DNA from 4 places in the Alcanivorax sp. P2S70 genome. Region 4 is predicted to be linked to each of the others. Evidence: predicted binding sites of a transcription regulator. Region 4 holds the regulator's gene; each other region holds the start of a gene.
What was found. Region 4 encodes LexA, which represses DNA repair genes until DNA is damaged. Its sites were predicted from a motif close to TACTGTNTANNTANACAGTA; they were not measured.

Region 1 (7,505 bases), on a different contig from region 4:
TGGCCGTTGCCGTCGCGACCGAGAAACACTTTGAAAATGTTGTCGCCCTGTTTGTCCTGAAAACAGAACGCATGGCTGTCACGGCCACGGTGCTGGCGGCTCTGCAAATAGATATGGTCGACGGCATCCAGGCGAATATGGCCGTGGAAGCCGGGAACCGGGCCATCCAGATTGAAATACCCTTCCCCTTCCTTGCCGGCGGGGAAGGGGCCCTTGAATTCGAACACACAGCCGCCGTGCAGCACGATGGTGGTGGTGTTGTCCCAGGTGGCGAGCAGCTGCATCAAGGCTTTGGCGTCACTGCCTGGCAACGAAAGTTGTGGCTGGGTCATGAGCGTCTCCGGGTGCTATCAGAATTGATAGCGCAGTGAGGAAATGATCGCACGGCCGGGGCTGTCCAGTTCGGACCAGGCTACCCGGTAGCTGCGGTCGGTGATGTTGTTCACGGTCACATCGGCACGGATGGCTGGCCAGGCTTTCGGGGTCCAGCTGGCATACAGGTCGGTGACGGTGTAGCCGTCGTAGGTGGTGTTGCCGGTGTTGGTGGCGTAATCGGTCAGGTCCTGTTCACGGGCGTGGATCATGCGCACACCGGCGGTGAACTGGCTATCCCAGAAGCCGTAGAACAGGCCGGCGTTCAGGGTATCTGCCGGAATGTTGGTCAGGTCTTCACCGGTATCTTCATCTTCGCCGCGGGTCTGGCCATAGCCGAGTCGAACACCAAGCGCCTCAAGACGGTATTCCGCCTCCAGTTCGAAGCCTTCCAGGGTGGCTTTGTCCACGTTGACCCAGTAGGTGTTGCCCGGGTCCATGGCCGGCGGCGGGAAGAACACAGGCGGGGTCACGATTTGTTCGATGAAGTTGTCCACTTTGTTCTGGAAGATAGCCGCCTTGACGGTGAGGCTGTCGCCCCCGGCCAGCTCGCTCCAGTCCATGCGCACCAGCAGTTCGTTGTTGGCGGCTTGTTCCGGGTCCAGATCCGGGTTGGAAACAAAGGTGTTGCAGAACCCCGGGCCCATGCAGAAATGGGTGCCGGTGCTGTACAGCTCTTCGGAGCTTGGGGCCCGGAAGGCCTGATCGTGACGTAGGGTGACACGGGCCCATTCGGCCGCTTGCCAGCTCAGCGCCGCAGAAGGGGAGACGGCACTGTCGCTGCGGTCTTCACTGAGGTTGTCGGCCTTGGTGGCGAAGTCGTCATAGCGCACGCCGAGCTCCAGATCCAGCGCGCCGGTGAGTGGGTAGGTACCCTGGGCAAAGACGCCCCAGACATCGGTGGTAGCGTCTGGCGGGGTGGGCCGGTTACTGCCGCCTCGCTCTGCACTGAATTGTTCCTGGTAGCCATCTACCCCCATCAACAATTCCAGTTTGCCGAGCATGGCGGTGTGGTTCAGGTTGATGCCATACAGGTCCAGCTGGGTGCTGTCCGGGCGGCCATCACTTTTGCGGGTTTCATCCATCTCCACACCATTCCAGTAGAACATGGCCTGGCTGTTGGTGCCGTCACCGTTGCCCAGATGGCGGTAGTCGATGACGGCATTGCGGGTGGTCTGGTCGCGCTGGATCAGGAAATTGCTGGTGCCATTGGCGGGAGCGCTGCCGTTGGAAGGCACACCGCCGGAGAAGTCTGCCTGCCGTGCGGTAAAGGCAATGTTCTGGTTGTCGGCCAGGTGCCAGACCAGTTTGCCCATGCCGCCATCTTCGCGGCTGGCGGAGTTGGCCAGGTCCTGGTCGTGGGACACTTCCATGTCGTCACTCTCGCGGTTGTAGCCACTGACCAGCCAATCCACATGTTTGGTGGTGCCTGCCACGGCGGCACTGCCGCGTTTGTCATTGTTGTTGTCGTTGTAGGTGCCTTTCAGGAAGCCGCCGACGCTGGCATCGGGCTGAATCAGGTCGGTGGGATCCACGGTGTTGAACGAGGCGACACCGCCGACCGCGCCAGAGCCCCACAGGTTGCTGGCCGGGCCACGAATGACTTCGGCGGAGCGAATCAGCTCGGGCTCGATGAAGTAACTGGGGCGGTGACCGGATTCAAAGACCTGACGTGCACCATCCACCAGTTGCAGTACCCGCGCGCCTTCCAGGCCACGGATATTGATGCTCTGGTTTTCAGAGCGGGGGCCGCCCACGGTGGTGACATTGGGGATGTCTTTGACCAGCTCCGGCGCCGAGCTGGCCTGACGGCTCTCGATGCTTTCCGGGCTGACGGTGGCCACGGAGCGGGTGGCTTCTTTTTCGGTTTTGTTATCGCGGGTCGCGGTGACGGTGACCGGTGCCAGCTCGGCCAGCACGATAGGTTCTTCAGTAGAGGTGTCAGCCAGAGCCGGGCTGGCCGCCAGTGCGATTGCCAGAGACAGGGCATGTTTGCGCAAATACATGTGGGTTTCCTCACAAGCCAAAAAGGACAGCGAATCTGCCTGGCGTGCGAGGGCTGGCTTGGCAGGAATCAGGATTGGGGCGCAAGCATATGCATTTGATTGTCGTCTGTAAACAGGAATCATTCCCATTGACGTTTATGGCTCAGGCTGCCAGTATTTGCACCACATTAAGGGTGTGGGTATGCCTCTTGTGATCTGCATCCCGTCATATTCGCGGGCCGTCGCGTCCGAAAATTCAGCCTCGGAAAGGGGAGTTGTGGTGCGAATTCTTGAAATGATCGCAGGCTTGTCGCTGGGTGTGATGCTGGCAATGCAGGTGCAGGCGGCTGAGCCAAAACGGCTGGTCAGTGCGGATGCCGGCGCCACCAACATGATTGTGGCGCTGGGACTGGCAGATTCGCTGGTGGCGGTGGATGTGACCAGCCCGGCGTCTGGCGATCTTGCCGAATTGCCGCGCATTGGCTACCACCGCAACCTGTCTGCAGAGGGCTTGTTGAGTCTGTCACCGACCCATCTGGTGGGAACCGATCACATGGGCCCTGACACCACCTTGAGCGTGCTGGAAGGCGCCGGGGTTGAGCTGATCCGTCTGCCGGCGGCCTATTCTCTGCCGGCCCTGAAAAGCAATCTGCAGGCCATGGCTGAGGCGCTGGGTCGAGAGGCGCAGGCGCAGAGCCTGCTGGACCGTTTTGCTGCCCAGACTGCCGAGTTGCAGACCCATTCGCTGAAGGGCAATAAGGTGGCGTTCATTCTCAGTGCGCGGGGCGGATTTCGTCTTGCTGGTGCGGGCAGTAATGCCGGGCAGGCGATGATTGACTTGCTTGGCGCGGATAACGTGGCAGATTTCGAGAACTATCGTTCTGTATCCATGGAGTCCCTGCTGGCCATGGAGCCGGATGTGATTCTGGTGGCCGGCGAGATGAGCAGCGACCCCGCGGCGGCGCTTCTGGAAAATCAGCCTCTGTTGGCGCATACCCCAGCCGGTAAGGCGGGGCATATCTTCACGGTGGACGGTGCCACCCTGGTGGCAGGCTTGAGCCTGGCGGCGCTGGATGAGGCAGAGCGCGTCGCTAACGCAGTACAACCTTCCCGGCCGTCTGGTCACTAAGGCAGTGTCATGATGAATCGATTGCCGGCGACTCCTGCGGCGGTATTGCTGTGCGGTGTGTTGATGGTGGGGGTGGTGTTGTCCCTGACCGAGGGCGCGGTGTCCATGCCTGCCTCCGGCAGCCTGGCCGCGATCTGGGATGCGTTGTTCAACAGTGAGCGCTCCGGGTTACTCGGCCACGAGAAGATCATTGTGCTGGAGCTCCGCTTGCCGCGTTTGCTGCTGGCCATGCTGGTTGGGGCCATTCTGGCTCAGTGCGGTGCGGTGATGCAGGGGCTGTTCCGTAATCCCCTGGCAGACCCGGGTATCATTGGGGTGTCCTCCGGGGCAGCGGTAGGTGCGGTGCTGGCGATCGTGCTGTTACCGGTGGCGTGGCAGGTCTGGGCGGTACCGTCTTCGGCTTTTGTCGCCGGGCTGCTGACCACGTTACTGGTGTATTCGCTGGCGCGTTCTTCGGCTGGGACCTCAGTGGTGATGCTGCTGCTGGCCGGGGTGGCGGTGGCGGCGTTCGCTGGGGCAGGGATCGGCTTTCTCAGTTATTTCACCGACGATACCCGGCTGCGGGAGCTCAGCGTCTGGCAGATGGGCTCGCTGAATGGGGCCAATCATCAGCAGGTGCTACTGGCGTTGGTGGCGTTTGTGATGCTGGCGACCTGGTTTCAGCGCCGTGCCGGGCCGCTCAATGCTTTTTTGTTGGGGGAATCCGAGGCGCGCCATCTGGGGGTGCCGGTGGAGCGCATGAAACTGGAGTTGATTGTGCTGGCGGCGCTGGGGGTGGGCATTGCGGTGGCGTGCAGCGGCATTATCGGCTTTGTAGGGCTGGTGGTGCCGCATCTGGTGCGCTTGTCCTGCGGCCCGGATCACCGCCGCCTGTTACCGCTGTCGGCACTGACCGGGGCCGTGCTGCTGATGCTCTCGGACCTGGCGGCGCGCACCCTGGTGAGCCCGGCTGAATTGCCCGTGGGATTGTTGACCGCCTTGTTGGGTGCGCCGTTCTTTCTGATCCTGCTGCTGCAACAGCGTAAGCAATGGAGTCTGTCCGGTGCTTGAGCTTTGTGATCTGCTTGTTGAAGCCGGTGGTCGGCGTTTGCTGCAACTGGACAATCTGACCTTGCCCGCGGGGCAGTTTGTGGCATTGCTGGGGCCCAATGGTGCGGGGAAATCTTCCTTGCTCAAGGCCATCAGTGGCGAGGTGGCTTGTCGTGGCGAGTTGCTTTTTCATGGTCAATCACTGCGACACTGGAACACTCAGGAGCGGGCCCGACATGTGGCAGTGCTACCCCAGGCCAGCAGCCTGACGTTCCCGTTCAGTGCCCGTGAAGTGGTCGAGATGGGGCTGATGCCGTTGTCGTTGTCGCGCCAGGCCGGCGCCGATGTGGTGCGGGCCGCCATGATCGATGCGGATTGCCTGCACCTGGCTGCGCGCAGCTTTCCCGGCCTGTCCGGTGGTGAAAAGCAGCGGGTGCACCTGGCTCGGGTGTTGGTGCAGTTGGTGCAGGCCGAGAAGACGCCACTGTTGTTACTGGATGAACCCGTGTCTGCACAGGATCTGGGGCAGCAACACAATATTTTGCGGTTGGCAGTGCGGCTGGCGCAGCAGCGCCGCATTACCGTCCTGGCGGTGTTGCACGACCTGAATCAGGTGCTGCGCTACGGCATGCGCTGTCTGGTGCTGGCAGAGGGAGAGCTGGTGGCGGATGGAGAGCCGGAAGCTGTACTCACCCCGCACCGAATCGAAGAGGTGTGGGGGTATCGTCCCGAGCGATATACAACAGAAGAGCGTTTTGCGTTGCTCTGAAAATGCTACAGTGCGTTCCAGAATCCTCACTGGAGCGATGCGTGAACCCGCAAGACATTCCCAACGCGGTTGAATCCCTGGCCCTTCAATTGACCCGCCAGCGTCTGATGGTGGTGACGGCAGAGTCCTGCACCGGCGGCGGTATCGCCCAGGCCATGACGGCCGTACCTGGCTCGTCTGCCTGGTTCGAGCGCGGGATGGTGTGCTATTCCAATGACGCCAAGCAGGACCTGCTGGGTGTGCAGGCGCAGACACTGGCCAGCCACGGAGCGGTCAGTGAAGCGGTGGCGCTGGAGATGGCCCGCGGTGCCATCGAGCATTCCCGCGGCCATATCAGTGTGGCTGTGACCGGCGTGGCCGGGCCGGATGGCGGCACCGCTGACAAGCCCGTGGGCACGGTGTGGATCGCCTGGGGTCAGAAGCTGGGGTATGCCGAGGCCCGCTGTTTCCAGTTTGAGGGTGACCGCGATGCCGTTCGTCAGCAGACCATTCTGGAAGCCCTCAAGGGCTTGATCGCGCGCCTCCAGTAGCCACAATCAGACGGACTTTATCGTACGCATCCCTGGATCTGACAAACAGGGTTGCAAAGGACAGGAATACCTGTTCATAATACTGTCCATATTGTCAGTGCTGGCTGAAAGGTCAGTTTCGACGACACAGATACCGGCGATGCAATGACTGTCACGCCGACACAGGAGAGGGGTCACAATGAGCGATAAATCCAAGGCGTTGTCCGCCGCACTGTCCCAGATCGAACGCCAGTTCGGTAAAGGTTCTGTCATGCGTATGGGCGACCAGAAGCGTGAGCGGATTCCGGCCATTTCCACCGGCTCCCTGGGCCTGGACATCGCCCTGGGCATTGGCGGATTGCCGAAAGGCCGTATCGTGGAAATCTACGGTCCGGAATCCTCCGGTAAAACCACCCTGACCCTGAGCGTGATCGCCGAAGCCCAGAAAAAAGGCGCGACCTGTGCCTTCGTGGATGCAGAACACGCGCTGGACCCGGACTATGCCGAGAAGCTGGGCGTGAACGTGGACGACCTGATCGTCTCTCAGCCGGATACCGGTGAACAGGCGCTGGAGATCACCGACATGCTGGTACGTTCCGGTGCGGTAGATGTGATCATTGTTGACTCCGTGGCGGCGTTGGTGCCGAAGGCAGAAATCGAAGGTGAAATGGGCGATGCCCACGTGGGCCTGCAGGCTCGTCTGATGAGCCAGGCGCTGCGGAAAATTACCGGTAACGTGAAAAATGCCAACTGTCTGGTGGTGTTCATCAACCAGATCCGCATGAAGATCGGTGTGATGTTCGGCAACCCGGAAACCACCACCGGCGGTAATGCGCTCAAGTTCTATTCCTCCGTACGTCTGGATATCCGTCGTATCGGTGCAGTGAAACAGGGCGACGAAGTCACCGGTAACGAAACCCGGGTGAAGGTGGTGAAGAACAAGGTATCGCCGCCGTTCCGTCAGGCCGAATTCCAGATTCTCTATGGGCAGGGCATTAACCAGCTCGGCGAGGTCCTGGATCTGGGTGTGCAGCAGGGGCTGGTGGACAAATCCGGTGCCTGGTATGCCTACAAGGGCGACAAGATTGGCCAGGGCAAGCAGAACGCCTGTGAGCACCTGCGCGAAAACCCGGCCATTGCCCAGGAAATCGAGAAAGAAATCCGTGCACGGCTGCTGGCCGTACCGGGCGAGGCACCGGTAGAAGCGGAAGAGGAAGCCGAACTGGGCGATGAATAAACCGCTCACGGAATCCGAGTTGCGTCAGCGGGCGGTGAGCCTGCTGGCGCGTCGGGATCACGCCCGCCGCGAGCTGGAAACCAAGCTGCGCAGCAAGGTGGGCGATCATCCGGCCTTGGCGGCGGTGATCGAGTGGTGTGAAGAACATGGCTTCATCGATGACCGGCGCTTTGCCGGTTTTTTTGTGCGCTCGCGCATCGACCGGGGCCAGGGGGTGTTGCGTATCCGTCAGGAGTTGCAGCAACGCGGGGTTGCCAGCGAGCTGATCGAGTCCGCTTTGCAGGAGACCGAGGTGGACTGGTTTGCCCTGGCCAGGGAAGTGCGCGCCCGCCGCTTTCGGCAATATCCCCAGGACCAGAAAGAAAAAGCCAGACAATTGCGTTTCCTGCAAGGGCGCGGTTTTGACGCTGAACAAAGCTTTGCCGCGTTGGTACCGGGCGACGAGGAGATGGCGTAGTCCTGTCCTGAAAATAGA
Region 2 (7,505 bases), on a different contig from region 4:
CTCCCGGCCAGTTCCCCCCAGAACACTCTTTTCCCTGCAGGCGTTCATGCTTGCATGATGATGCGTTGGCCTTTTGCCGCCATGCGAGCATGGGCTCCTGCGGCGATGGCACTGAATTGGATGTTGGCGTGTGGAGATATCGAGCTGTGGGAGTGGTCGTTCGGCCACGATCCCGGCGTTGCCGGGAAACTCGCGGTGGAACCACCGCTCCCACAGGAAGGTCGGGGTTATGGGGGGCTCTGTGTAATGTTGGGTATGCCTGCAGGAGGTGTTTTCCCGAATCCTGCCTTTCTCTTGCAAGCAGGCGGCCACAGGAGGCTGATGACAGTGGTTTGAGCGCGGGCACGGCATGTCAGTCCGCCCAACCCTTCCCGCGCAGCTATTAACTGTTAACTGCCTTTCAGGCCGCCTGTGCCTTGTTCAGCATTTCTTTCGCATGGGTGCGGGTGGATTCGGTGATTTCCACGCCCCCCAGCATTCTGGCCAGTTCTTCGACTCTGGCCGCGTTATCGAGCCCGTGGATGCGGGTGTGTGTGGTGTCGTCGCCCTGAATCTTGCTGACTTGCCAGTGCTGATGGCCCTGGCTGGCGACCTGGGCCTGGTGGGTAATACACAGTACTTGCGCGTGGCTGCCCAGCTCGCGCAGCAGGCGCCCGACAATTTCGGCGACACCGCCGCCGACGCCCACGTCGACTTCATCGAAGACCAGGCTGGGCACGGTGAGGTTGCGGGCGCAGATCACCTGGATGGCCAGGCTGACCCTCGACAATTCACCGCCGGAGGCCACCTTGCCCAGCGGTTTCAGGGGTTGGCCAGGATTGGCGGAGAACAGGAATTCGACGTCCTCGAGCCCGTCGGCGCCGGGGTTGCATTCGCTCAGGCGCGCTTCCAGTACGGCCGCTTTCATGCCCAGTGCGGTGAGTTGTTTCTGGACTTGCTGGGTGAGTGATTGGCCAGCCTTGCGGCGGGCCTTGCCCAGTGTCAGGGCGCTGTCCATGTACTGCTTTTCTGCTGCGCTTTCCGCTTCTGCCAGGGCATGGAGGTGGGCGTCCACATTGCCCAGTGCTTCGGATTCCGACAGCAGCCCCTGGTGGTGTTCTACCAGCTCCTCGGGGCGAATGCGGTATTTGCGGGCCAGGGTGTAGCACTGGCTCAGGCGCTCTTCTACCTGGCTAAGGCGCTCCGGATCCAGATCAAGTTTTTCCAGGTAGTGGCGCAGGTCATCGGCCGCGGCTTCGACTTGCAGGCGGGCGGATTCCACTGTGTCGGCAATACTGGCCAGGCCTTCATCTTGCCGGCGCGCATCATCGAGCCAGTGGCTTACCTGGCTGAGGTGATCGTTGCAGGTGCCGTCGTCGCCTTCGTACAAGGCGCCAAGGGATTGCTGGCAGATGCGAATCAGCCCTTCGGCGTTGGCCAGACGCTGCTGTTCCTGTTCCAGCTCCTGCAATTCGCCTTCCTGCAGGGCGAGCGCGTCCAGCTCTTCCAGCTGGAAGCGCAGCAGTTCTTCACGCTCGTTTTGCTCACGGGCCTGGTTGAGGGCGTCGTCATGGGCGCGGCGGGCTTTCTGCCAGCTGCGCCAATTCTCACGCACGGTGCCGGCCAGATCGCGGGCATCGGCGAAATTGTCCAGTAGTTGCCGGTGGGCCTCTTTCTTGAGCAGGGCCTGGTGTTCATGCTGGCTGTGGATGCTGATCAGGCGTTCGCCCAGATCGCGGACTTCTGCCAGTGGCGTCGGCGTGCCATTCACGTAGGCCCGGGAGCGGCCATCGGCGCGCACGGTGCGGCGCAACAGGCACTGGTTGTCGTCGTCCAGTTCCCGTTCCGACAGCCATTGCCGGGCGGCCGGATTGTCGCTGACATCAAAGGTGGCGAGCACCTCAGCCCGGTCATGCCCGTGCCGTACCACGCTGGAGTCGGCCCGATCGCCCAGGGTCAGCCCCAGCGCATCGATAATGACAGACTTGCCCGCGCCGGTTTCGCCGCTGATGACGGTAAGCCCGTTCTCTGGCTCCAGCTCCAGCTGGTCGACGGTGGCGAAGTGGCGAACACTCAGGTGGGTCAGCATCGGGCTCTCCTGCATTTGCCTGCACTGATGAAGGTGCTGTCCTTATGGTCAGTAAGGCCAATACTAGGGCAAACAGCGGGGAAGTGTAAGTCCCTGTGGGGCTGTATAATGACCGGGACTTTCTGGTACATATATTCCCATGACCAAACTGGACCTCAACGAACGCAAACAACGCCTGCTGATGACGCTGGTGGAGCGCCATATTCGCGATGGCCAGCCGGTGGGTTCCAAGACGCTGGCTTCCGGCAGTGGTCTCAAGGTCAGCCCGGCCACCATCCGCAATATCATGGCGGAGCTCGAGGATCTGGGCATTCTGGCCAGCCCGCATACCTCTGCCGGGCGGATTCCGACCGAATTGGGTTACCGCATGTATGTGGATTCCCTGCTGGCGACCAGTGTGATGGAGCGGCCGGATCACAGGGATCTGAAGCGCGAGTTGAACCAGCTGCTGGCGCCGGAGCAATCGCCGCAAGAGTTGATCGCCCAGGCGTCAAAGACGCTGGCGGAGCTGACGCGTATGGCGGGGCTGGTGGCGGTGCCACGCCGTGAGGTGAGCACCCTGCGGCAGGTGGAGTTTCTGCCGTTGTCGGGCAAGCGGGTGCTGGTGGTGCTGGTGGTGAACCGCTCTGAGGTGCAGAACCGTATCATTCATACCGACCGGGATTACGATGAGGTGGAGCTGCGGCAGGCCGCCAACTACATCAATCACACCTATGCCGGTTGCGACTTGAACAGTATCTGCGATGGCCTGCTCAATACCATGAATGCGGACCGTCAGCAGATGGATGCCCTGATGCAAACGGCGGTGGCGGTGGCCGACAAGGCCCTGCGTACGGAGCAATCTGATTCTGATTATGTGGTTTCCGGAGAGTCCAACCTGATTCAGTCTGCCGAGGCGGACAATCTGGGCCAGCTGCGGGATCTGTTTGATGCCTTCAACCACAAGCGCGACATCCTGCACTTGCTGGAGCGTTCCATGAAGGCCGACGGGGTGCAGATTTTCATTGGTCGGGAATCCGGTTTTCGTCCCTTCGAGGATTACTCGCTGATTTCTGCCCCTTACCGTGCCGAGAACGGCCCGGTGGGCGTCCTCGCCGTGGTGGGCCCCACCCGCATGGACTACGAAAAAGTGATCCCCACCGTGGATATCACCGCCAAGATCCTCTCGGCGGCCCTCACCCAGCTGTAATTCAGTTGACAGTTGAGAGTGGACAGTTGATCGCTAACTGCCTGTAGTCGAAAGCTCTGTGGGAGTGGTCGTTCGACCACGGTCCCTCGGCAGGGTGCTGAAAATCGCGGTGGAACCACCGCTCCCACAGCATGATCTGACGCGGGCAGGGGGCGGAGGGCCATCGCTTGCAGGCAAGCTCCCACAGGATGCGCTGACAGCCGCCTGAACGCGCCCTGCGCCGTCCTGGCACCCACCAACCCCTCTCGCGGCGCTGTTAACTGTTCACTATTAACTATTCACTGCCTTTCCCTTGAATCCCCACCAACAGTTCCCATATCTTTGCCGGCTTTCCTGGAAAAGCCCGGTTTAGGGATGTGGAGTGACAAATGAGTGAGCAGGAAAAAGACCAGAAGGCCGCCGAGCCGCAGGTAGAAACCGTGGAAGAGCAGCAGGCTGCTCAGGCCGAGGCAGAGGCCGCCGAGCCCACCGCCGAAGAGGCGCTGGCAGAGTTGGAAGCCGAACTGGCGAAGGTAAAGAAGGCACTGGGTGAGGCGGATATCCGTGCCCAGGCCGAAGTGCAGAACGTGCGCAAGCGTGCCGAGCGTGATGTGCAGCACGCCCACAAGTTCGCGCTGGAAAAATTCGCGGGTGATCTGCTGAGTGTGGCAGACAACCTGGAGCGTGGGCTGGCGGCGCTGGATGCGCAAGACGAGGCCCTGAAGCCGGCCCGTGAGGGCATCGAGCTGACCCTCAAGTCCCTGCTGGATGTGTTCGGCAAGTACAACCTGGAGCAGATCAACCCCAGCGATGAACCGTTCAATCCGGAATTGCATGAAGCCATGACCATGGTGCCGGTACCCAATGTGGATCCGAACACGGTGATTGAGGTGCTGGAGAAAGGCTATCAGCTCAATGGCCGTCTGATTCGCCCGGCGCGGGTGGTGGTCAGCAAGGCGCCCTGACACAGGGGTGGCGATAAATGCGTGAAGGCCCCTTGAAACGGTATGAAATACCGCCATATAGGAGCCAGACGAGTTAACAAGTTCAACTGACCGAATCGCCGAAAGGGATTCGGGTGGTGTGAAGGAGAAAGAGACACATGGGCAAGATTATCGGTATTGACCTGGGTACGACCAACAGCTGTGTGGCGGTACTGGAAGGCGACAAGGCCAAGGTTATCGAGAACAGCGAAGGCGCCCGTACGACGCCTTCCATCATCGCGTACACCGACGACAAGGAAACCCTGGTCGGTCAGGCAGCCAAGCGTCAGGCCGTGACCAACCCGGAAAACACCCTGTACGCGGTGAAGCGTCTGATCGGTCGTCGTTTTGAAGACGATGTGGTTCAGAAAGACATCAAGATGGTCCCTTACAAGATTGCCAAGGCCGACAACGGTGACGCCTGGGTAGAAGTGAAGGGCGAAAAGATGGCGCCGCCGCAGATCTCTGCGCAGGTGCTGAAAAAGATGAAGAAGACCGCGGAAGATTACCTGGGTGAGACCGTCACCGAGGCCGTTATCACCGTGCCGGCTTACTTCAACGATTCCCAGCGTCAGGCCACCAAGGATGCCGGTCGCATCGCCGGTCTGGACGTGAAGCGTATCATCAACGAACCCACTGCTGCGGCCCTGGCCTACGGCATGGACAAGAAGGGCGGCGACCGCACCATCGCGGTATACGACCTGGGTGGTGGTACCTTCGATATTTCCATCATCGAGATTGCCGAAGTGGATGGCGAGCACCAGTTTGAAGTGCTGGCCACCAATGGTGACACCTTCCTGGGTGGTGAGGACTTTGACCTGGCCGTGATCAACTATCTGGCGGCCCAGTTCAAGGAAGATTCCGGTATCGATCTGGGTGGCGATCCGCTGGCCATGCAGCGCCTGAAAGAAGCCGCCGAGAAAGCCAAGATCGAGCTGTCTTCCAGTGAGCAGACGGAAGTGAACCTGCCGTATATCACTGCCGATGCCACCGGTCCCAAGCACCTGGTGGTGAAGTTGACCCGCGCCAAGCTCGAGTCACTGGTGGGCGATCTGGTGACCCGTTCCCTGGAGCCGTGCAAGACCGCGCTGAAAGACGCCGGTGTGAGCGGTGCCGAGATCACCGATGTGATCCTGGTGGGTGGTCAGACCCGTATGCCGATGGTGCAGAAGAAAGTGGCCGAGTTCTTCGGCAAAGAGCCGCGCAAGGACGTGAACCCGGATGAAGCGGTTGCCATGGGTGCGGCCATTCAGGGTGCGGTACTGAGCGGCGATGTAACTGACGTACTGCTGCTGGACGTGACGCCGCTGACCCTGGGTATCGAAACCATGGGTGGCGTGATGACTCCGCTGATCGAGAAGAACACCACCATCCCGACCAATGCGTCGCAGGTGTTCTCCACCGCGGACGACAACCAGACGGCGGTAACCGTGCATGTGCTGCAGGGTGAGCGTAAGCAGGCCGGGCAGAACAAGTCTCTGGGTCAGTTCAACCTGGAAGACATTCCGCCGGCGCCTCGTGGCATGCCGCAGATCGAAGTGACCTTCGATATCGATGCCAACGGTATCCTGCACGTAAGCGCGAAAGACAAGGCCACTGGCAAAGAGCAGTCCATTCAGATCAAGGCCTCTTCCGGTCTGTCCGATGAAGAGATCGATCAAATGGTCGCGGATGCCGAAGCGCACGCGGACGAAGACAAGAAGTTCGAAGAGCTGGTGCAGACTCGCAACCAGGCCGACCATCTGGTGCACGCGACTCGCAAGACCCTCGACGAAGCAGGCGACAAGGCCACGGACGAAGAGAAAGAGTCCATCACCAAGGCCTGTGACGAACTGGAAGAAGCCGCCAAGGGCAGCGACAAGGACGACATCGAAGCCAAGATCAAGGCGCTGTCTGAAGTGTCTGCGCCGCTGGCCCAGAAGCTGTATGCCGAGCAGGCTCAGCAAGCCGAAGGCGCCGCTGATGCCGACGCGGGTCAGCAAAAGGCGGGTGATGACGTTGTCGACGCGGAGTTCGAAGAAGTCGACGACGACAAGAAGAAGTAAGCGAAAGGCGTCGGACGTTGACGTCAGACGAACGACGCCGGGCCCTGCCCGGCGTCGTGGTTTGAGCCCAGAATACGGACCTGTATATGTCCAAACGCGATTATTACGAAGTGCTGGGGGTGTCCAAGGATGTCAGCCAGCAGGATCTGAAAAAAGCTTATCGCCGACTGGCGATGAAATACCATCCGGACCGTAATCCGGATGATGAAGAGGCATTGGCCAAATTCAAGGAAGCCAAGGAAGCCTACGAAGTCCTCGCCGATGAGCAGAAACGTGCGGCTTACGACCAATTCGGCCACGCCGGTGTGAATGGTCAGGGCGGCGCTGGCGGTTTCGGTGGCGGCGGTGCTGGCGGCTTTGGCGATATTTTTGGCGATATTTTCGGTGATATTTTTGGTGGTGGCGGCGGCGGTGGCCGTCGTGGCCCGGCCCGTGGTGCCGATCTGCGTTATACCCTGGAGTTGACGCTGGAACAGGCGGTGCGAGGCTGCGAAGAAAAGATTCGTGTGCCCACCTGGGATAGCTGCGGCGTCTGTCATGGCTCCGGGGCAAAGGAAGGCTCGCAGCCGGTGACCTGTACCACCTGTGGTGGTGCCGGTCAGGTGCGCATGCAGCAGGGCTTTTTCACCGTGCAGCAAGCTTGCCCGACCTGTAAGGGCGAAGGTCAGATCATCAAGGACCCTTGCGGCAGTTGTGGTGGCCAGGGCCGGGTGCAAAACACCAAGACCCTCTCTGTGAAGATTCCGGCCGGTGTCGATACCGGTGATCGCATTCGTCTGGCTGGCGAGGGCGAGGCGGGGATGCACGGTGCGCCGTCCGGTGACCTTTACGTTCAGGTAGCGGTACGCGAACACGACATCTTCCAGCGCGATGGCACCAATCTCTATTGCGAGGTACCCGTCAGCTTTGTGGATGCCACTCTCGGTGGTGAGCTGGATGTGCCGACCCTGAACGGCAAGGTAAAGCTGAAAGTGCCGGCCGAAACCCAGAGCGGAAAAATGTTCCGTCTGCGCGGCAAGGGTGTGACCTCTGTGCGGGGGGGCGCCCCCGGGGATCTGCTTTGCAAGGTGGTGATCGAAACGCCGGTGAAGCTGTCCAGTGAGCAGAAAGACCTGCTGCGTCAGTTCCAGGATTCGCTGGAAAACGGTGGCGATCGTCATAATCCGCGAAAGAGCAGCTGGTTTGAAGGCGTGAAACGGTTCTTCGACACCAAGTAAGTGTGGTGCTCAGTGAATCGGGTA
Region 3 (7,505 bases), on a different contig from region 4:
CATATGCACCGCAAACCGGTGGGGCCACATCCTTGCTGGAGCTGCCAGCTGTCAGTGCCCCGTCGCCTTGCTGGCGATGTCATTCCCTGGTTAATGGCCAGCCGTAACGGGCTGACAGTCTTTATTCACGGTCTTAGCGGTGATGACCTCCGCGATCATACCGAGCTGGTCATGTGGCTCGGTGAGAGTCAGCCGCTGGACTTGAGCATCTTTCAGTTTTCTGCCTGACCGGTATGGGGAACCTCTGAATAACCCCTTGCGCTTCAGGACGCGCGAGCATGCAAGGCGTTATTCAGCGCTGCCTTAGCGCTGGGCAACAGCGCGTCCGCGATACATGAGCGTTTTGCCCGCTCGGTGTGGTTTGTCGCCTGTGTCTGTTTGTGTTGCCTGGTTACCGGCGTCTATCGGTTGCCCCCGGTATCGACGAATGGGGGTGGCTGCCTCAGGGGTGACCAGCGTGTCCTCTCCTTCCAGCTGGATCAATGCAAGCCGGATCTCGCCATACAAACGCTGCAGACCCTGAGAGCGGGTTCGCCCGGCATAATGTGCCAGTTTCTCACGCAAGTGCGGATCGGTCAGGGAGAGTGAGTCATCGAATTCTGCACGAATCAGGCGCCGGCACTGGTTGACCAGATTGACGATGTTGTACTGCATGAGCCAACGGTGATCGCTGGTGTTATCGGCAGAGGCTGTCATCACATACTCCTTGGGCTATGGAAGGCCCAGTGGTTACCTTCGATGCATACAACAAGAGACAAAGCAGAATCCGTGCCAGCGTAATAGGGGGTTATTCGTAGGCTGTTGCCCCGACTTGGGTCGGGGCAACAAAATGAGGCGCGGCTAGCGCCATCTTGGGGCGTGGCGCTGCCGCTGAAGGCAATTGGCATAGAAGGTGGTAGTGGCTGGCCAGTCAGAAAAGACGCCAATGACGCCCACTTGGCGGGCCAGCACATCAAGAAGCGTCAGCATGTCGCCGTCATTATCTATCTGTGGGCTGACACTCTGGTAGTACCAGCCACCGCCGCTGGCCAGTGGGCCAGACCGTTCCAGGGACCAGGCAATAATGTCCAGATCGGCATCCCGTGCTGCCCGGGCGTAGGGGCTGGCGACAATACGCTGATTTTTGCTGCTGACCAGCATCCAAAGTGGGGGAGCGATGATATTGACGCCATAGCCTTTCAGGGTGGCCATATCTGGCTGCCAGGTGCCAGGGTTTTGTGGGTCGAGCCCCTGGCTGTCACGTCCATCCAGATAGACAGCCTGTTTGCCGTAGTCGGGCTCTGCGTCAATCCAGTAGCGGACATCGTCAAGATTAAACGATTGAGGGTAGACATCCCTGGGGGCAACCCCGGCTTCGCGGTACTCGTCGATGAGCTGCTGGGCATAGTCCTGCTGTGAATAGTGGCCCTGCCAAGGCATTTCCACTGCCGGCGCCTTCAGCTCCGGGGTCATTTTGACGCCTAATTCCTGAAAAAGCGCGATGCTTTCCCGATGGCTCAGGAGGGTCCCGCGTTGGCGATACAGTTCTGTTCGCCAGTCGGGTGTGCCTTGCAGGTATTCGGCGACATTGGTCGCACGAGGATTGGCGCCATCCATTTTGCCCTTGAGCGTCTTGAATTGAGCAAGGGTGATGTCGCTGGTGCAGCACTGCGCTGTGGCGGGGTTGCTACCATCAAAAGGGGTGAAGGGTTGGCTGCATTGGCTGGCAAGGTCGGTTTCAAGGATATTGGTGGTCGTGTGAAGGTCGCATTGGGAGTGGCGGCACACCAGCTCCTGATCCTGGGTGAAGGCCACATCACACTCGAGAATACCGGCCCCCATACGGGCGGCGGCCCGGTAGGATTCTTCGGTATGCTCGGGAAATTGCAGCGGGGCCCCCCGGTGACCGATGGAAAAGTCATTGGGCTTCTGGGGGCGCCGTTCGGCAGCGCACGCCTGGAGCGCTTGTTTGACTGGCCCATCGTCCATGTCATTCACGAGGTAATAGGGGCGTGGGCCCAACTCCACCGTGCCTGTAGCGGGTTGGCCATGGCCGGCGCAAGCGGCGGCCGCACCAGCCAGGCCGATAGCGGCCAGCAGTCCCTTTAGTGCCCAAATTCGGTTCATGATTAACCTCCATAGCGAGTTATGAGGGTGATCATGTCGACCGTATATGACGTTTCGGTGGGCAAGATTATTCAGGCTGGTGACAAGCCATGAAAATGTGATTTGCCACTGGTTCACTGGCTGGCGAGATCTTGTCTGCGGAGTATTTTTGCGTTGTATACAGAGCTATAGAATTCCGCGATGGTCATGCGGAGCTGTTTGGGTCTACCGTCACTGATCAGTCGTGCGGTCCAAAGTACTTTCCCGTCACTTTTCCGGATTACGGCCATGTCGCTGATTGCGCTGCCAAAACTGCCCGCATAACCGCTGCCTCCAGACATGGTGCTAAGGATCGCCGCTGAAGTAACCATTGTTGCTTTGGCGCCAGTTGTATGATGCCAGCCCGAAAAACGAGTGAGTAGATAACAACAGCTTCCGTCTTCGTATTGCTCGAGGGGCTGAGGCAGAGCAAGGGAGTCTTGTTGCACTGGAGCAGGCAGTTCAGGTACGCCAAAGAAGGATGTCGACTCTTTTACCTGTTGCGGAGTTAAGTCGTCCGCCCAGGCGCTTGCGTAAAGTTGCGAGATGGCCTCGATGACTGGCTCATCAAGGGAGAGGGTAAGATTTTCTATTTCGTAACCCTTGGCGATAAGTTCGAGCTGCTCGACTAGTAACCTCTGTCCATATCCCGGGAGCTTTGTGGCACCGGTGGCCTCACCGCTGAGTGTCCTCTCCTCCATCGCAAGATCTGGAGGCAGGATGGTCATGGTGTCAAAAGACCAGTAGTCCTGTTCGCTAATATCCTGAGCAGGAAATGTGCGCAGGCAATGGTCCGCGTTACAATTAAAATTCTCCCCCAGATCCTGAAGTCTTGAGCATGCACTGAGAAAGATAGCCAAGGTAAGAATCTTGGCTGTCCGGGCGAATAATTGCATTTTTATTGGCCTATCATGGATTTCAGAAAGCGCCCGGTATGACTGCCCTTCACTTTGGCGACCTCTTCCGGGGTGCCCTCGGCGATGATTTCGCCACCACCGTCCCCGCCTTCCGGCCCCAGGTCGACAATCCAGTCTGCGGTCTTGATGACGTCCAGGTTATGTTCGATCACTGCCACGGTGTTGCCGTGGTCTGCCAGACGGTTTAGGACGTCCAGCAATAGCTGGATGTCCTGGAAGTGCAGCCCTGTGGTGGGCTCATCGAGGATATAGAGAGTGCTGCCGGTGTCCCGGCGGGACAGCTCCTTGGCCAGTTTGACACGCTGTGCTTCGCCGCCTGACAAGGTGGTGGCGGCCTGTCCCAGTTTGATGTAACTGAGGCCCACGTCCATCAGGGTCTGCAGCTTGCGAGCCAGGGACGGGACGGCATCGAAAAACTCGCGTCCTTCCTCGATGGTGAGCTCCAGTACCTCAAAGATGTTCTTTCCCTTGTAGGTGATCTCCAGGGTTTCGCGGTTATAACGTTTGCCTTCACAGACTTCGCAGGGCACGTAGATATCCGGCAGGAAGTGCATCTCCACCTTGATGACCCCGTCGCCCTGACAGGCTTCGCAGCGGCCCCCTTTGACGTTGAAGCTGAAGCGACCGGGTTTGTAGCCACGGGCGCGGGCTTCCTGGGTGCCCGCAAACAGGTCGCGAACCGGTGTGAAGATGCCGGTGTAGGTCGCGGGGTTGGAGCGCGGGGTACGGCCGATGGGGCTCTGATCAATATCGACGACCTTGTCGAAGTGCTCCAGCCCTTCGATGGAGTCGTAGGGGGATGCCTTCAGGGTGGTGGCCTTGTTCAGTCGGGTGGCCGCCAGCGGATAGAGGGTGCGGTTAATCAGGGTCGATTTGCCAGAGCCGGACACGCCGGTAATACAGGTCAGCAGGCCCACCGGAATGTTCAGGGGGTGCCCCTTGAGGTTGTTGCCGGTGGCGCCGTGAAGGGTCAGCCACTGGTCATCCTGATTCTGGCGACGCTGCTCCGGCACGGCAATTTGTTTGCGTCCGGACAGGTAATCCCCGGTCAGGGAGGCAGGGTTGTCGGCCACCTCCTGGGCAGTCCCCTGGGCCACGACGCTGCCACCATGGACACCGGCACCGGGGCCGATATCAATGACGTGGTCAGCCAGCCGGATGGCATCTTCGTCGTGTTCCACCACCAGCACGGTATTGCCCAGATCCCGTAGTCGGGTAAGGGTGTTGAGCAGTCGCTCATTGTCTCGCTGATGCAGGCCGATGGAGGGCTCGTCGAGTACGTACATGACCCCCACCAGGCCCGCCCCGATCTGGCTGGCCAACCGGATACGTTGCGCCTCACCACCGGACAGGGTCTCCGCGCTGCGTTCCAGTGTCAGGTATTCCAGCCCCACGTTCACCAGGAACTGTAGGCGGTCACGGATTTCCTTGAGAATCTTGTCGGCAATCTCGCCTTTGCTGCCGGGGAGGTTCAGCTCGCTGAAGTAGTTGTGGGCCTTGCCCACCGCCAGGCGTACCACGTCCGGCAGAGTGGTCTGCTCGATAAAGACATGCCGTGCGGCTTCACGCAACCGGGAGCCGTTACAGCTGGGGCAGCTGGATGTGGACATGTAATTGAGCAGGTCTTCACGGACGGCATCGGATTCCGTTTCCCGGTAACGGCGCTCCATGTTGGGGATGATCCCCTCGAAGGGATGGTTGCGCTTGATGATGTCGCCGCGGTCGTTGAGGTAGCGAAACTCGATGCTTTCCTTGCCGGTGCCGTAAAGGATTTTCTTGCGGACGGTTTTGTCCAGTGACTCAAAGGGCACGTCCATGTCGAAGCCGATGCTCTGGGACAGGGAGTTGAGCATCTGGAAGTAATAGACGTTGCGGCGGTCCCAGCCACGGATGGCACCTTCCGACAGGGACAATTCTGCCGAGTTGATTACCTTGTCCTCGTCGAAGAATTGTTTCATGCCCAGCCCGTCACAGCTGGGACAGGCGCCGGCCGGGTTATTGAACGAGAACAGTCGTGGCTCCAGTTCAGGGATGGAGTAGCCGCAATGAGAGCAGGCGAATTTGGCAGAGAAAGTGATCTCCTCGCCTTCTTCCCCTTCCATAGGGGCAATGATGGCAATGTCATCGGCCAGATTCAGGGCGGTTTCGAAGGATTCCGCCAGCCGGTTCTGCAGGTCGCCGCGCACCTTGAAACGGTCCACCACCACTTCGATGGTGTGTTTCTTGTTCTTTTCCAGCTCGGGCGTGTCATCCATGTCGTAGATGCGGCCATCCACGCGTACGCGAATAAAGCCCTGGGCCCGCAGTTCTTCAAACAGGTGCAGGTGCTCACCTTTCTTTTCGCGAATCACCGGCGCCAGCAGCATCAGTTTGCTGCCTTCTTCCATGTCCAGAACCTGGTCCACCATCTGGCTGATGGTCTGGGCGGCCAGCGGGCTGTCGTGTTCCGGGCAGCGGGGCTCGCCGACACGTGCAAACAGCAGCCTGAGGTAATCGTAGATTTCGGTGATGGTACCCACGGTGGAGCGCGGGTTGTGGCTGGTGGATTTCTGCTCGATGGAAATGGCCGGGCTAAGCCCCTCGATGTGGTCCACATCGGGTTTTTCCATCATCGACAGAAACTGACGGGCGTAGGTGGAAAGGGACTCCACGTAACGGCGCTGGCCCTCGGCATAGAGGGTGTCGAAGGCCAGAGAGGATTTGCCAGACCCGGACAGACCGGTAATTACCACCAGCTTGTCCCGGGGGATATCCAGGTCCACGTTTTTCAGGTTATGGGTGCGTGCGCCACGAACCAGAATGGTATCCATCAACTGCCCCTGAGTACTGTCAAAATGAACAGGGCAGTATAGGCGAAATACTGTGAAGGGGAAAAGAAAGAAGCCGCTTGCACGCAACACGCGTCACGCAGGCACGGCAAGGGCGCGCGTGCTGCGTGAGGTGGAAGGGGTTAGAGGTTTTCCTGGGCCCAGTTCACCGCCTGCAGGCGGTTGGAGGCGTTGATCTTCTTGAAGATGTTGTAGATGTGGGTCTTGATGGTGTGCGGGCTCAGGTTGAGGCTGCTGGCGATTTCCGAGTTCTTGGCGCCAGTGGCCATGACCTTGAGCACTTCCACCTCGCGATCAGTGAGGTTCACTTCACTGCGCGAGAAGGTCTTGTTAAACGTTCGGCTCTTCATCAGATAAGCCTGCAGTACCGCACGGGGGAACCATAGTTCGCCATCGAAGATGGCCTTGATGCCCTTGCTTAATAAGGCCTGTGGGCAGTCGTGCTGGAAGCCGCCGTTAACCATGGGCAGGCCGGCCAGTTTTGAGAGCGATTCGTCCGAATCCACATTGAATACTGCGATCAGGACGTCGTTTTCGACTTCCTGATCGGCTTCCAGTAGGTGAGCGATGACCTCGTTCACGTCGACGCTGTGGTAATCCACCAGAAACAGGCTCTGATCAAATTCCTTCAGGGTCGCTACGGTGATGTCGCTAACAGAAGGGATGGATCGTGCGGCGATCTCTTCTTTTACCAGGAATTCGGTGAGCAGGGCGTTTTGCAGTTGTTGGCTGCCGACGACATATACCTGCTGGTTGTGTTGTTGGGTGTTCATTGGCCCGTCCATGACTGTTGGGAGTGCCGCCCCCCGGTTAACGCTGTTGCGGCAGCGACTCCCTAGGCATATTGCCTAAGAAAAAAAACCTACCAGCCTGTCAATTTATCACCGCTTTGGCGGGGGTTCAATTTGCTGATGCTGCTTACTTACGGGTTTTACCTATTTCACGATTAAAGGTAGCCGCACGGCTAAGGATTAGGCATCCCCGGAGCTGCGGCGAATCTGATACACTGCCTGACCTTTTGTCGATAGACGGCCCGCAAGCCCGCCCGGTGAGGAGTATCAGCGTTACATGACGGCATCTGCATCCCCTGTTCCTGATGTATTGCAGCGCACGGAACTGAAAACCACCGGGTATCTGGCCACCATTTTTGCCTTGCGCATGTTCGGGCTGTTCATGATCCTGCCGATTTTTGCTGTCTATGGGCAGCAACTAGAAGGTGCCACGCCTTTGCTGATCGGTACGGCCATCGGTGCCTATGGCCTGATGCAGGCGCTATTACAGATACCTTTTGGCATGTTGTCTGATCGTTTCGGGCGACGCCCGTTATTGCTGGTTGGCCTGTTGTTGTTCATTGCTGGTGGTGCGGTGGCGGCCATGAGCGAGCACATTGCCGGTGTCATTGCCGGACGGGCTTTGCAGGGAGCTGGAGCCATTGCCAGCGTGATCATGGCCTTGATCGGGGATGTGGTCAGTGATCGGCACCGTACCCGGGCCATGGCATTGATTGGCATGTCTGTCGGGGGGGCATTCATTCTGGCCCTGATTATGGGGCCTCTGCTGGCGACATGGCTTGGGTTGTCCGGGTTATTCTGGATGACCTCCGTGCTAGGCGGGTTTGCGCTGATTGTCGCCATGG
Region 4 (7,505 bases):
CAAGGCGCATGTGGTGTTCAGTGGAGGCAGTGCCGATGCCTTGACGGTGTGCCTGTGGTCGCGGCTGGCTGAGCGGGTGTTATTGCCCCTGGCAACCCTGCAACTGACTCCGGATATTGCCCCGGAAAAGTTGGCCGCCAGCCAGGACTGGCGTGCGCTGGTGGGCAATGATGCGCCGTTGCACGTGCATGTGGAGCATGGTCTCGGTGTGCGTGGCGATAACCGTATCAGCGCCAAGCGGTTTATTCAGGCGCTGGGTGATGCCTTCCCCATTTCCCGTGACCCCCGTGGCAGCTGTTGCGTAAGGGCCCGGTTGGACCAGAACGAAGCGCACCTTTGGCTTGATCTGGCGGGAGAGCCGTTGCACCGGCGGGGTTATCGCCTGGCCGGTGGTCGGGCGCCGCTGCGCGAGACGCTGGCGGCGGCCATGCTATGGGCCGCAGGGTGGGCCAGCAAAGACCGGCCAGCCGCACTGCTGGACCCTTTTTGCGGCTCAGGCACCTTGTTGATCGAGGCGGCCTTGATGGCAGCTGGGCGGGCCGCAGGTGCCAACCGCCGCCATTATGGTTTTCAACATTGGCGGGGTTGTCGCCGGCAGTTGTGGGAAGCCGCCATGGCCGAGGCATCGAACTCTGCTGAGCGGCCTGTGCCTACGCTGTCGCTGAAAGGGTTTGATGCCGATTTGAAGGCGATACAACTTGCCCAGCAAAACGCGGAGCGGGCAGGGGTTCGAGCGGTCATTCACTTTGAGCGCCGTGAGCTGGGCGCCCTGCGCCAGCGTGATTTTGCCGAACAGGGGATCTTGCTCACCAACCCGCCCTGGGGCGAGCGCCTGGACGAGCAGGAACAGGCAGGATGGCTGCATCTGGGTCTGGGGCGCATCGTGTCTGTGCTGGCACCGCAATGGACCGCCATTTTACTGGGGGCAGATGCGCAGGTGATGGACCGGACCGGGATGACGCTGGATACCCAGTGGCGCCTGAAGAATGGCCCCTTCAACAACTTTATCCGCCGTTATCTGCCGCGTTCACTGGCTGCGCCGGTGGTGGTCAGGGTGGCCGATGAATCGGCCTTTGAGGTCCCCGAAGACGCCAAGCCGCTCCTTAATCGTTTGCGCAAGAATGGCAAGCATCTGCGGCGCTGGCTGGAGCGCGAAGATATCCAGTGCTATCGCCTTTATGACCGAGACCTCCCCGAGTTCAATGTGGCCGTGGATATCTACGGTGACCAGGTACTGGTGCAGGAGTTCAAGGCCCCGAAAACGGTGGACCCGGAAAAAGCAAAAGCACGTCGTGATCTGGCAGTGACGGCGGTGAGGGCTGCGCTGGGCGTGCACCGCGAGCAGGTCCACCTGCGCACGCGAGAACGGCAAAGGGGCAAACAGCAATACCAGAAACTGGATGGGCAAGGTCACTACCGGCCAGTGCGGGAAGGACAGGCCCAATTGTTGATCAATCTGCAGGATTACCTGGATACCGGTCTGTTTCTGGATCATCGACCGGTACGTTTGCGGATTGCCGAAGAGGCAGGCGGCAAGCGTTTTCTCAACCTGTTCGCCTACACCGGTTCTGCCACCGTGCATGCTGCAGTGGGCGGGGCCAAGCGTACCGTGACGGTAGACGCATCCAAAAAGTATCTTGAATGGACGGCGAGTAACCTTGCGTTGAATGGCTTTTCAACGGACCAGCATGCCCTGGAACGTTCCGATACCATGCGCTGGCTGGATGAGTGCCGCGAGCAGTTCGATATCGTGTTTTGCGATCCGCCGACCTTCTCCAATAACAAGTCCCGCAGTGACTTCGTGGTGGAAGAGCACCATGGCGATTTGATCCGCAAAATAATGAAGCGGTTGGAGCGGGGTGGGGTGCTGTATTTTTCGTGCAACTACCGCCGCTTCCAGCTCGATGAATCCATTCGCAAGTGGTATGACGTGGAAGATCTGACTCGCTGGAGTATTCCCGAGGACTTTCGCCGCAACGAAAAGATCCATGTGCTGTATGCCATCCGGCATGTGGAGGCGCCATGATGGGCCGTCGCGAATCCATCGTTATGTATACGACGATCGGTTGTCACCTGTGCGAGGAGGCGGTTCAAATGTTGGCCATAGTGAAGCCCGGGATTGAGATCGAGGCGGTTGATGTGGCTCTTTCTGATGAACTGATCGCTAAATACGGGGAGCGGATCCCCGTTCTTGCGCTTGGCGACAGTGAGCTGTCATGGCCCTTTGGTCTGCTGGATCTTCAGCGTTTTCTGAAGGGGTAATAACGTTAAATTCACAGCATGTCGTCGATGCTGGAGACATGAATACTCTAACTGCAAAACAGCTGACGAATAAACAGGTTGAGGAAATTCAAATCACCTCTGCGTGTCTTTCTGTGTGCACCGTGCGTGTCTTTTTAAATGGGCAATGGTTCTGGATTGTTGGGCAGGACGGAAAAATCCAACGGTTTAACGGGCCCGAGCATGCCAATAACCAGCTATCAGGAATATCGACAAACAAGGCAACCCTGATTCACCACTCTGCTCATGCAGAGATGGTGGGGCAGCCAGAGGGCGAAACCATCCCGCCACTGCAAGTGGGCTTTCATTGGCGTAGCGATCACAGCAGGTAAAGTACTGGCAGCCCTCTAATCGGGGGCTATCATCTGCTCTGGTGATGCCGTTGCAAAGAGTTCGCAGGCGTTAGCTGTCGTGTTTGCAGCCACCACGTCAATTGTCTGGTCGCGGAGTAATGCTACGCACTGTCCGATCCAGGGTAGAAGGGCGGGCTCGTTGCGCCTTTTCAGGGGCGGTGCAGTGGGCAGGTTTCTCGGGATCAAATAGGGAGCGTCTGTCTCCAGCAGCAGGCGATTGTCAGGAATATTGGGCACCAAAGCGGCCAGCTCCCTGCCTCGCCGTTCATCGCACACCCAGCCGGTAATACCGATGTGGCAATCCAGATCCAGATAGTCGAACAGCGCCCGTTTTGAGCCCGTGAAGCAATGCACAACGGCTCCTTTGAGTTGGTGTCGCCAAGCCTTGAGAATGGGAAGGAAACGTTCATAGGCATCACGTTCGTGAAGGAAAACCGGCAGACCCGCTTCAACCGCCAAGGCTAGTTGGGCTTCGAACGCTTTTTCCTGGGCTGGTCGGGGGGAGAAGTCCCGGTTAAAGTCCAGCCCCATTTCTCCAGCCGCACGGACCTCTGGTGACTGAAGCAACTCACGCAGCTCTTTTTCTGTTTCTGGCGAATAAAAGCGTGCACCGTGGGGGTGAAGGCCTGCCGTTGCGTACAAGTCGTCATGCTGTGATGCCAGTGCGACTGCCTGCCGCGATTCCTCAAGGCTGGTGCCCGTGATTAGTTGCCAGCTGACGTCGGCGGCGCGGGCGCGCTTGAGGACATTATCACGGTCATCGCGGAACTGCTTGTCCGTCAGATTAACGCCGATATCAGCCCAGTGGATGCGCGTTTTGTGAGGAGTGTTGTGCGGTAGTGTCATCGGATTTCAACTCTGCCAATTTACTGCGCAGCGATTCTACCCGACGGCGGTTGGCACCTAAATCCCAATAACCCACTCGGGACGCAGAGCGAACCTCAACGACGCCATTGTCGCGTACATAGAAGGTCACATCATCTGTAAAGCGAAGTACCAGGCTCTTGAAGCGGGCCTGGATTCGAGATTGACCGACTACGTCATATTCTACCCGCGGTTCGGCATCCAGCAAGGTCTGCAGGCGTTGCAGGCTGGTGTCGCGATTATCCGAAACCTTAAGAGGGGCAACCCAGTGGTCCTTGCTGCCGCTCAGACTGGACACACAGTTGGGGGAATTCGGGCAGGGCGCGAGTAAGTTATTATCGTCTGACATCACACTGCTACTCAGTACCAGAACAAGGAGACTAATAAGAATTCGGATCACGGATCAACCCCACGAAAATGCCTTCGATCACCAGCTGGTCGGCTGGTACCTTGATGGGCTCATAGGCCTCATTCGCAGGTAGCAGGGTAGCACTCGATTTATTCAATTTTAACGTCTTGACCGTGACTTCCTCGTCAATTCTGGCCACTACGATCTCACCGTTGCGAGCCACGTTCGATTTACGTACTGCGATAAGGTCGCCATCAAAAATGCCGGCATCGATCATGCTGTCGCCCTGAACCTTCAACAGGTAAGTCGGGCGCTGCTTGAACAAGCCTTGCGGGACGGGGACTGTACGTTCCACGTTTTCAATGGCTTCGATGGGGACACCGGCCGCAACCTTGCCGACGATGGGCAATTCTTCTTCTGACCAGTAGGCGTTATCGAGCAGTTGGATACCACGTGAGCGGTCGCTATGTAGCTTGATGTACCCTTTGCGTTCCAGGGCGCGGAGATGATCCGATGCGGCATTCTTGGACTGAAAGCCCATGATGTCGGCGATTTCAGCTCGGGTGGGCGCCATGCCGGTATCGGCCAGGCATTCACGAATGCAATCCAGTACCTGTTGCTGGCGTTCAGTCAGTTTGCTGCTCATAACCTTCTCCGTATGATTGTCAGAAATAGCGCCTTGCCATGTGCGTATTTTCTGACAGCCTCTGTCATCCAAAGGGGACAATGGGTCGATGAATTTGATCCTAGCATGGGTACTGGCAATATGAACAGTGTTATTTGTCCAGTTTCTCCTGACCAGTCAATTCTCGTTCTTTGTCATTACTGCCGTTGCCCTGCTCGAGTGCGCGCACTAGCATTAGGTTTTCATATCCATCAAGCCATGGTGCAGATGAGACGGGGAGTGTAGATGGAGCAGGCCAACAATAACGATTTCGGCCAGCAGCGGGTTCGGCAGTTACTTTCCGGTGTTCCGTTTTTCAATGAAATTGCGAGGGATGACCAGGTTCAGTTCTCCTTGCTTGAGCAGAACACGCGGTTGTGGGTGGCCAGCTCCGGCGACACGGTGATTCGTGCCGGGGATGTGGATTCCACGCTGTATTTTCTCTTGCGAGGCCAGCTGGAAGTCCATGCAGAGCAGGAAGGGCAGGCGCCGCTTTACTATGTCTCTCCCGGGGAGGTTTTTGGCTCGTTGTCTATGCTGCTGGGGACCCCTAGAAGTGCCACGATCAAGGTGGCTGACAGTGCTCGTGAAGCGGTAGTGGCGAGCCTGGATTTCAATGCTTTCAATGACGAGCAAAGCCCGTATTCGTTGCCGACCCGGTTAGCCTTTTTTCATATGATCGTGCACCACATTCGCTGGACGCTGGAAGTGAAACGCATGCAGGCACCGCAGCACGAATTGGTACAGTCAATGCGCAAGCTTCCCGTATTTCAGGGCGAGAAAGGCAGCAAAGAAGAATTGCGGGCACTGTGTGAGCAGGCACAGGGATTAGCTGAACTGCTTTGTCGCTGGAATGAAGAAAGTCAGGCGAATACCGGGAATATCCAGCTAACGTAACAAAGAGTCGGAATAACGTGCTGGCAGTCCGCGGTCGCGGGCTGCCAGTATCCTGGCCTTGTATCACCCACTTTTCTGGTCGACCTTCACTGCCAGGACATCACAATGGGCACCGGGGACCAGACCGCGCGCCGTGGATCCCAGCAGCAACGCCAGACCACTGCGCGTGTGGCTGCCGACAGCAATCAGGTCGGCCTCCAGCTTGTCGGCCTTGTCGAGGATGGTCTTCTCGATAGACCCCAGCTCTACGTGCACGTTGCCATCGGGAATCTGGTAACGCTGGGCATAGCGCCTGGCCATTTCCCGGGCCTGTTCCATCAGCCCGGTCTGCAGGTCAGTGACATCCATGGGGACATCGGCGCCGTAGGCCAGCGCCAGCGGTTCGATCACATGGATGAGGTGAAGCTCTCCTTCGTTGCCAGACAGGACGCCAGCGGCACGGGATAGCACCTGTGCGGATTCATCGCTGCCGTCGATGGCAACCAGGATCTTGCGATAGGGCGTAGGCACGATTCTCTCCATGAAAGCCGTCTTTCCCGGCAGTATAACTCGCCTTGCAGTGGTTGCCAGCGGGGTAATTCACAGTACAGGGTTGCTCTTCCACCTCTGCTTGTACTACTACTAAAAAAGGATCCGGGGGGCACATGTTGCTTGACCCGCCTATACCGGCGCTGTCTAAATAGCGCCCATCGCAAGCCTTAGATCGGATGTTGAGTACCTGAGAATGGGAAAATCGCTAGTCATTGTGGAGTCGCCTGCCAAGGCCAAGACCATTAATCGTTACCTGGGCGATGACTTCATCGTGAAGTCCAGTGTGGGGCACGTGAGGGATTTGCCGGTTAGCGGTGGCTCCAAAAAGAGTACCCCTCAGGAACGCGCCAAAGAGGCTGCCTACACACGCTCGTTGCCCAAGGACGAACGCGAAGCCTATAAAAAGAAGAAGGCCAAGGCGCAGCTGGTCAACCGCATGGGTATCGATCCGGAAAAAGGCTGGGATGCCCATTACGAGATCTTGCCCGGCAAGGACAAAGTGGTCGATGAGCTCAAGCGTCTCGCGGCCAAGGCTGACCGTATCTATCTGGCAACGGATTTGGACCGCGAAGGGGAGGCCATTGCCTGGCACCTGCGGGAAGTGATCGGTGGCGACGACAGCCGTTTTGACCGGGTGGTATTCAACGAGATTACCAAGAAAGCCATTCAGGCGGCGTTTGAGGAGCCCGGCAAGCTCGATTTGCACCGCGTCGAGGCCCAGCAGGCTCGCCGTTTCCTGGACCGGGTCGTCGGCTTCATGATTTCCCCGTTGTTGTGGGAAAAAATTGCCCGCGGCCTGTCTGCCGGTCGGGTTCAGTCTGTGGCAGTGGAGCTGGTGGTTGAGCGTGAGCGGGAAATTCGCGCTTTTATCCCGGAAGAGTTCTGGGAGATGTACAGCGATACCCATACCGGTGATGGCGAAGCCCTGCGCCTGCAGGTAGCCAAGCACCAGGGGGAGAATTTCCGACCCAATAATGGTGACGATGCGCATGCCCATCGCCAGGCCCTGGCGGAGGCGGGCAAGCTGACGATTACTCAGCGTGAGCAACGTCCCACCAAGTCCCGGCCTTCTGCGCCGTTCATCACCTCGACCCTGCAACAGGCCGCCAGCACTCGCCTTAACTTCGGCGTGAAGAAGACCATGATGCTGGCTCAGCGGCTCTACGAAGCGGGCCACATTACCTATATGCGTACCGACTCTACCAACCTGAGTGCAGATGCCGTTACGGCCTGCCGTGAGTGGATCGGTGAAAACCTGGGTGACAAGTACCTGCCGGAAAAACCGCTGTCCTATTCCAGCAAGGAAGGCGCCCAGGAAGCCCACGAAGCCATTCGTCCTTCCGATGTGAACCGTCGCTCCGAGCACCTCAAGGATATGGAGCGTGACGCGCAGCGCCTTTACGAGCTGATTCGCCGCCAGTTCATTGCCTGCCAGATGCCCCCGGCGGAGTATCTGAGCACCACCCTGACCGCAACCGCCAAGGGTTACGAGCTGAAGGCCAAGGGGCGGATCATGAAATTCGACGGCTGGACCCGTATCCAGCCGCCGGCTTCCCGCAAGGGCCAG

Region 1: recA (recombinase RecA) is a predicted target of LexA. The motif match lies at 5,895-5,914, and genes of this name have one in related genera.
Region 2: recN (DNA repair protein RecN) is a predicted target of LexA. The motif match lies at 2,103-2,122, and genes of this name have one in related genera.
Region 3: uvrA (excinuclease ABC subunit UvrA) is a predicted target of LexA. The motif match lies at 5,866-5,885, and genes of this name have one in related genera.

What each region holds. Positions count from the first base shown of each region.
Region 1 is NZ_AXBZ01000003.1:40,420-47,924, reverse strand. Features, by position in the region: gene hutX (heme utilization cystosolic carrier protein HutX) at 1-332, opposite strand, end outside; gene Q672_RS18510 (TonB-dependent hemoglobin/transferrin/lactoferrin family receptor) at 351-2,378, opposite strand; gene Q672_RS18505 (heme/hemin ABC transporter substrate-binding protein) at 2,638-3,486, shown strand; gene Q672_RS18500 (FecCD family ABC transporter permease) at 3,496-4,536, shown strand; gene Q672_RS18495 (heme ABC transporter ATP-binding protein) at 4,529-5,284, shown strand; gene Q672_RS18490 (CinA family protein) at 5,326-5,814, shown strand; gene recA (recombinase RecA) at 5,993-7,030, shown strand; gene Q672_RS18480 (regulatory protein RecX) at 7,023-7,487, shown strand.
Region 2 is NZ_AXBZ01000023.1:118,282-125,786, reverse strand. Features, by position in the region: gene recN (DNA repair protein RecN) at 401-2,068, opposite strand; gene hrcA (heat-inducible transcriptional repressor HrcA) at 2,208-3,257, shown strand; gene grpE (nucleotide exchange factor GrpE) at 3,626-4,201, shown strand; gene dnaK (molecular chaperone DnaK) at 4,339-6,264, shown strand; gene dnaJ (molecular chaperone DnaJ) at 6,351-7,481, shown strand.
Region 3 is NZ_AXBZ01000056.1:61,896-69,400, reverse strand. Features, by position in the region: gene Q672_RS31225 (DOPA 4,5-dioxygenase family protein) at 1-228, shown strand, start outside; gene Q672_RS31220 (hypothetical protein) at 304-696, opposite strand; gene Q672_RS31215 (glycerophosphodiester phosphodiesterase family protein) at 841-2,106, opposite strand; gene Q672_RS31210 (hypothetical protein) at 2,220-2,984, opposite strand; gene uvrA (excinuclease ABC subunit UvrA) at 3,023-5,851, opposite strand; gene Q672_RS31200 (response regulator transcription factor) at 5,992-6,642, opposite strand; gene Q672_RS31195 (MFS transporter) at 6,938-7,505, shown strand, end outside.
Region 4 is NZ_AXBZ01000010.1:158,225-165,729, forward strand. Features, by position in the region: gene rlmKL (bifunctional 23S rRNA (guanine(2069)-N(7))-methyltransferase RlmK/23S rRNA (guanine(2445)-N(2))-methyltransferase RlmL) at 1-2,026, shown strand, start outside; gene Q672_RS21820 (glutaredoxin family protein) at 2,023-2,262, shown strand; gene Q672_RS21825 (DUF6482 family protein) at 2,217-2,612, shown strand; gene Q672_RS21830 (TatD family hydrolase) at 2,628-3,479, opposite strand; gene Q672_RS21835 (DUF1499 domain-containing protein) at 3,430-3,846, opposite strand; gene lexA (transcriptional repressor LexA) at 3,878-4,492, opposite strand; gene Q672_RS21845 (cyclic nucleotide-binding domain-containing protein) at 4,757-5,407, shown strand; gene Q672_RS21850 (universal stress protein) at 5,471-5,917, opposite strand; gene topA (type I DNA topoisomerase) at 6,132-7,505, shown strand, end outside.